One region of the Paenibacillus apii genome, then DNA from elsewhere that is predicted to be linked to it. Evidence: predicted binding sites of a transcription regulator. Region 1 holds the regulator's gene; the other holds the start of a gene.
What was found. Region 1 encodes CtsR, which represses protease genes until heat stress. Its sites were predicted from a motif close to ATGGTCAATAAAGGTCAAACA; they were not measured.
Positions count from the first base shown of each region.

Region 2: clpP (ATP-dependent Clp endopeptidase proteolytic subunit ClpP) is a predicted target of CtsR. The motif match lies at 2,027-2,047, and genes of this name have one in related genera.

Region 1 covers NZ_JAAKGU010000016.1:385-3,798, forward strand. Annotated here, with positions in the region: gene G5B47_RS23565 (GNAT family N-acetyltransferase) at 1-956, shown strand, start outside; gene G5B47_RS23570 (CtsR family transcriptional regulator) at 1,259-1,720, shown strand; gene G5B47_RS23575 (UvrB/UvrC motif-containing protein) at 1,750-2,274, shown strand; gene G5B47_RS23580 (protein arginine kinase) at 2,304-3,368, shown strand; gene clpC (ATP-dependent protease ATP-binding subunit ClpC) at 3,404-3,414, shown strand, end outside.
Region 2 covers NZ_JAAKGU010000015.1:54,000-57,413, reverse strand. Annotated here, with positions in the region: gene G5B47_RS23340 (DUF3298 and DUF4163 domain-containing protein) at 1-543, shown strand, start outside; gene G5B47_RS23335 (GDSL-type esterase/lipase family protein) at 636-1,277, shown strand; gene clpP (ATP-dependent Clp endopeptidase proteolytic subunit ClpP) at 1,339-1,935, opposite strand; tRNA gene G5B47_RS23325 (tRNA-Arg) at 2,117-2,191, opposite strand; gene G5B47_RS23320 (sugar-binding transcriptional regulator) at 2,464-3,414, shown strand, end outside.

The sequences.
Region 1 (3,414 bases):
GCATCGCCGGAGTGGCGACATGGCCGGAGAATCGAAGACAGGGTCTGGTGGCCAAGCTTTTGGCCCATGCGCTGATTAAGATGAATGAAGCCGGTCAGATGCTGTCCTGTCTGCACCCGTTCTATGTTCCTTTTTACCGTAAGTTTGGTTGGGAAGTGTACTGTGAGTACAAGAAATATACGATTCCTTCCGGTAAATTTCCGGAGAAGGTTCAAGTGGAAGGACGGGTTAAGCGGGATGAGGGGAAACTAGATGTCCTGGATGATCTGTACCGAAAGTTTGCTTCCAAATATAACGGAACTCTAGTAAGAGACAAGGAATGGTGGGAGAAATCCGTGCTGGATGATGACGGTCATAGTGCCGTTTATTATTCGCAGGAGGGCGAAGCGGAAGGCTATGCGCTTTATAAAATCCAGAACCGGGAATTGGTCATCGATGAATTCGTGTATGCCAACGGGCGCGCCCGCAGCGGGCTGTGGAACTATTTTGCCAATCATGATTCGATGGTGACTCAAGCACATTTAAAAATGGTGCCGGCTGACGACGATCTGCCATTCCTGCTGCCAGATCCGCGGATTACGCAAGAAAATCATCCTTATTTTATGGCCCGCATTGTGAACGTTAAGGCATTTGTTGAACAATTGTCATTCGTCGCCACCAGCAGCTTAGGAAGCATAACTCTTTCGGTCGTGGACAGCCTTGCGCCGTGGAATAACGGATTCTGGACTCTCAGCGTAGATGGCCAAGGAAAGCCGTCACTTCAGGCACTCCAAAGTGAGCCCGGAGGAGAAGAAACGGCAGCCTGTGGCATCGGAACGTTAACCACCATGCTGCTTGGATACAAAAGACCGATGGACATGTATCAAGCCGGACTGCTTACGGGTAATATATGTTCAGTATCCTGGTTGGAGGAACGGATTCCGAGGGCTCAAACAGCATTGTTTGATTTTTTCTGATCAAAGACTTGGCTTTCTGAAAAAATATGCTATAATAAGGTATAAGTCAAAGAAAGTCAAAGTCAACAGAGCATGCAGCAGGTGATTACTTATTCGTTCCCGTTTGTTCTTTTTCAAGTATGCGGTGTACAGATTAGGCCACACTAGTAGAGCTTGAACAGAATCTAAATCCAGGCTTGCCAGCCGGTTTTACGCGGGATTCGGCTCTTTGCACTTTGGTTAAAGTTCCTTTAGAGGTCAAGGCCAGTAATGGAACGGTGCCATCGGCTGCATCTGCAAGCTCTGAATCTGGAGGATGAGTGATGCGTAATATCTCTGATATCATTGAACAATATCTGAAGAATATTTTGCATGAAAGTCCCGAAGGCACAGTCGAAATTCAACGCAACGATCTGGCGGACCACTTCTCCTGTGTACCCTCCCAGATCAATTATGTAATCAGCACCCGCTTTACCCTTGAGAAAGGCTACTTGGTGGAGAGCAAACGCGGCGGTGGCGGATATATCCGCATTCAGCGTATTGAGCTTCCCCAGCATTCGGCGCTGCATACGCACCTTAACCAAACGATCGGCTCGGGGATCGACCAGAGTACGGCTGAGGGGCTTATATATCAGCTCGAAGAAGCCGGCTTTTTGACCCGACGCGAAGCCTGCCTTATGCGCGCCGCCATTTCGCGAGAATGCCTTGCGATCAAGCTCCCCCATCGGGACGAGATTCGTTCCAAATTGATGAAGGCGATGCTGATCTCATTGCTTAGCAAATAAACCGGTGTGAGAAAGAAGGTTTCGTATACATGGTTTGTCAAGAGTGCGGTGTAAGACCGGCTACGCTTCATTTCACCAAGATCGTGAATGGAGAGAAGACGGAATTTCATATTTGCGAGAGCTGTGCAAGGGAAAAAGGAGAGCTGATTCCCGGTACGTCAGGCGGTTTCTCCATTCATAGTCTGCTGTCCGGGCTCTTGGATCTGGAGGGGGCAGGCAAAGGGAAAACCGCGGCCGCTTCGACGGCCCAAAGCGTTCGGTGTGAGGAATGCGGCATGACCTACGGGCAGTTCAGCAAGCTCGGACGCTTCGGATGCAGCTCCTGCTACAAATATTTTGACAAGGGGCTCGACCCGCTCTTCAAAAGAGTGCACGGCAGCACTGCCCATGTCGGCAAGGTTCCTAAACGCGCCGGCGCGAAAATTCAGTTCAGACGCCAAATCGATGAACTGAAGGGGCAGCTGCAGCAGGCCATCGAGCAGGAGGAGTTCGAAAAAGCGGCTGAATTCAGGGATCAGATCCGCAAACTTGAAAAAGAAATTGCACAAGAGTAAAGTCTTAAGATATATAGGGGGAATGCCTGATGTCAAATCTCCGGTTTACCGAACAAGCGCTCAGCGAATGGATGCGCAGCGGCGGCAGCCACTCCGAGATTGTAATCAGCAGCCGTGTGCGCATCGCCCGCAATATACAGCATCACCCTTTTCCTCTTCTGGCAACGCAGAATCAGGCCGAGGAAGTCATGAATGTGCTCGCTCCGGTAATCGATCAGGGCAAGGAGACGGGATTTGGCACGTTTCATCTGCTAAAGCTTGATGATCTGGAGGAGCTGGACAAGAAGGTGCTGGTTGAAAAGCATCTGATCAGTCCTAACCTGGTTAATGACTCCAGAGGCGGGGCGGTGCTGCTGAATGAAGACGAGTCGGTCAGCATCATGATCAATGAAGAAGACCATCTTCGGATTCAGTGTTTGTTTCCCGGATTTCAGGTCCGTGAGGCCTGGGAACGGGCTACCGCAATCGATGATATTTTCGAGGCGTCGATCGATTACGCTTTTGACGACAAAAGAGGCTATTTGACCAGTTGTCCGACCAATGTCGGCACAGGCCTCCGCGCTTCGGTTATGGTGCATCTTCCGGCGCTTGTCATGACTCAGCAGATCAATCGTATTCTCTCGGCTGTCAATCAGGTGGGGCTTACGGTAAGAGGCATTTACGGGGAAGGCAGCGAAGCCGCCGGGAATATCTTTCAGATTTCCAACCAGATTACACTGGGGCAGACCGAAGCGGAGATTATCGACAACTTGCACAGTGTGGCTATCCAGATTATCGAGCATGAACGCAATGCGCGCCAGCGGCTGCTGACGGATTCCGCACTGCGGATCACGGACCGAATCATGCGGTCATACGGTATTTTGTCATATGCGGCCGTCATGGATCTAAAAGAAGCTTCCCAGCGTCTGTCGGATGTGCGGCTTGGCCTGGATTTAGGAATTCTGAAAGCTCCATCCATCTCGGTGCTTAATGAGCTGAACGTCAAGACGCAGCCTGGATTTTTGCAGAACCTCTTTGGCGAAAAGCTGAGCTCAACCGAATGTGATATGTACCGGGCAAAGCTGCTCCGGGAAACGTTGGGGACCACACATTAATTATAAATATTTATTACTTATGGAGGTGCAGACTTATGATGTTTGG
Region 2 (3,414 bases), on a different contig from region 1:
CCGCAGATTGCGGGCCTTCCGGAAGCCTCCGCGCAGAAGAGCATTAACGATACGCTAAGACAAGCCGCAATGAGCTTTGCCGAAGACGCCGACAGGGCGATTGCCGAGAAAAGCGAGCAGGACCGTCCGTATGAATTCGACTCGAATTACGTTGTGACCTATAACCAGAACGGTGTGCTGAGCCTGGTCATGGACCAGTACACCTACACCGGAGGCGCTCACGGCATGACGCTGCGCCAAGCCTTTACGTTTTCGCTGAAGGATGGCAAGCGCCTGCTGCTCAAAGACTTGTTCGGAGCCAATCCGAATTACAAAAAGCTGCTGAACGAGAAGGTCGGCAAGCTGTTAAGGGCGGATGAAGGCTATTTTGGCGGTTTCACCGGCCTGAATACGGAGAAATATTTTTACCTTAAAGACGGCCGTGTGGTGCTCTTCTTTCAATTATATGAATATACCCCGTATGCTGCAGGCTTTCCGGAGTTTACCTTTACCTTTAATGAGCTGCTGCCAGACGGAAGCAATCCGTTCACCCGTTCAAAATAGTTGACTGGACTGGATATTCTCCCGTTGCGAGAACGGCTTGCCGTTCATATGCTGAATGGTGACCGAGCCATAAGCGGGGAGGGGAGAATGTAATGGTTTACCACTATGCGGCGATTGGCGATTCGCTGACCACCGGCTTTGGAGCAATGCCCGGAAATGGCTTTGTTCCCGTCTACAGGCGGATGTCGGAAATATCGCTCCGTACTTTTGTCGCTTATACGAACCTGGGAATCAACGGCTTGACTACAGCCGAGCTGAAGAAGCTAGTAAAATACAACCCGCTGTTTCGCCAATCGCTGCGCGAGGCGGATATCATTACGATTTCGATCGGCGGCAACGACCTGATCCAAGTTGCGAAGGCGGGGGGGCAGTCCCACTTGCCGTCTTCGGTCTATCAAAAAGCCCTGAAAGAATCCGGGCGCCATTTTGCCGGTATCATGGGGCAGATTCACCAAGTGAAGGCAGGCGCCGGCAAGCCCTATATTATACGAATTGTCGGATTGTACAATCCGTATCCTACGCTGGAAGAGGCTTCGGGCTGGGTCCGGCAGTTCAACCGCCAACTGGCGCAGTATTGCAGCAAGGAATGCGGTTTTGCCGATATTTACGAAACATTTGCCGGACACGAGCGGGAATTGCTCTCGATCGACCATCTTCACCCGAACGGAAAAGGCTACCGCGTGATTGCCGAGCGGCTGCACTCGATGGGGTATGGAAATCTGCACTCCAATTAACAAAACAAAACACCCTTTGCCCACAATTGTGAACAAAGGGTGTTTTCATTTTTATGGAAGGTTAGGCGCCGACGGAGGTTGTATTCTCGATGACTTTGTCGACAAGGCCGTATTCGGCTGCGTCCGCTGCACTCATGAAGTAGTCGCGGTCCGTGTCCTTTTCGATGCGCTCTAGCGGTTGGCCAGTGCGTTCCGCCAGAATCTTGTTCAGCTTGTCGCGCATTTTCAGGATGCGACGGGCGCGGATCTCGATGTCCGTAGCTTGTCCTTGGGCTCCGCCCAGCGGCTGGTGAATCATAATTTCGCTGTTCGGCAGCGCATAGCGTTTGCCTTTGGCTCCGGCGTTGAGCAGGAAGGCGCCCATGGAAGCGGCGAGACCGACGCAGATCGTGGAGACGTCAGGCTTGATGTACTGCATCGTATCGAAAATCGCCATGCCGGCGGTGATGGAACCGCCCGGACTGTTAATGTACAAGGAAATATCTTTCTCCGGGTCCTCGGCGGCCAGGAAGAGCATTTGTGCGATGATGGAATTGGCTACCACGTCATTGACCTCGGTTCCAAGGAAAATGATGCGGTCCTTCAGCAGGCGGGAATAGATGTCATACGCCCGCTCGCCGCGGTTGCTTTGTTCTACGACCATAGGAATGTAACTCACGTGGAAAACCTCCTTAGAATTAGATCTTCAAAATGGATGTTTCTTCATTAACTCTTACCGTATTACCCACATGATAAACAAATTCAAACAAAAAGTCAAAGAAAGTCAAACTGTCCTCACAAAAAAAGCGCCATCTCATGGCGCTGGGTTAAATACACAAGGTTTGGTTAATCAAATAATGTGGCGCGCCCGCCAAGAATCGAACTTGGATCTCAGGCTTCGGAGGCCTACGTCATATCCATTGGACCACGGGCGCAACAGAAATTATTATAATATAAAATTCGAAGCATTGCAACTCCCAATTATTGATACAGATCTCTGGCAGCGATCTTTCGTCAACGCAATGCCAATGTCGATGCGGATGTCGATGCATAAGAAGAAAAGAGGTTGTGAATTCTAGTTTCGGAGCCCTTGCGTTCAGGGCAATATTTGGGTAGAATATTGGTGGGACTTAAAAAGTTAACCCGGGACGTTTTAAGACCATAGAGAAGGGGAAGACGAGAAAGACGAAGTTGCAGGAGTGAAAGCATGCGTAATTTATTGGAAATCCAAAAGCAGCTTCTGCCTGATCTCATGGAAACCCTCAAAAGACGGTATACGATTCTTCATCAGATCCTGTTGTCGGATATTATCGGCCGCAGAACGCTTGCCGCTTCGCTTGATATGACCGAGCGGGTGCTTCGTGCGGAAACGGACCTTCTGAAGTCGCAGGGGCTCATTGAGATCGAGAGTGTTGGCATGCGCATCAGCGATGCCGGACGGAAACTGCTTGATTTGCTCGAGCCTGTGGCCAAAAGCCTCTTTGGCCTTGATGATCTGGAAGAGAAAATTCGTTCAAGCTACGGTTTGAAGAAGGTTATCGTGGTGCCGGGAGATTGTGAGGCTTCACCTTTTACCAAGAGAGAGCTGGGAAGAGCCGGGGCCAGAGCGCTGCTGAGCGTGCTGAATACCGACGATACGGTTGCCGTTACCGGCGGTTCGACATTGTACGAATTGGCGGAGCAGATGACCTCTCCAATGTCCTTGTCTTACAAAGAAGTCTTGATTGTACCGGCAAGAGGCGGGCTTGGAGAGAGTGTGGAATTTCAGGCCAATACCATCGCTTCAACGATGGCCAAGCGGATCGGAGCGCATTACCGGCTGCTGCATGTGCCGGACTTGCTAAGCGAGGATGCCTATCAATCGCTGGCGCATGAACCGAATATTTCAGAAATTGTACAGATTATCCGCCGTTCGAGAATTATCGTGCATGGAATCGGAGATGCTGTGGAAATGACTCGCCGCAGAAACCTGGACGAGGAAACCGTTAGTAAGATCAAGGATGCGGGCGCCGTTGCCGAATCCTTCGGTCACTACTTTAACGAACAGGGCAAGGTCGTTCATTCCATGCTGACCATGGGACTTCGTCTTGAGGATATTCTTCGGACGGAAGTCGTTATCGGCATAGCCGGAGGAAAGCGCAAGGCTAAAGCCATCCAC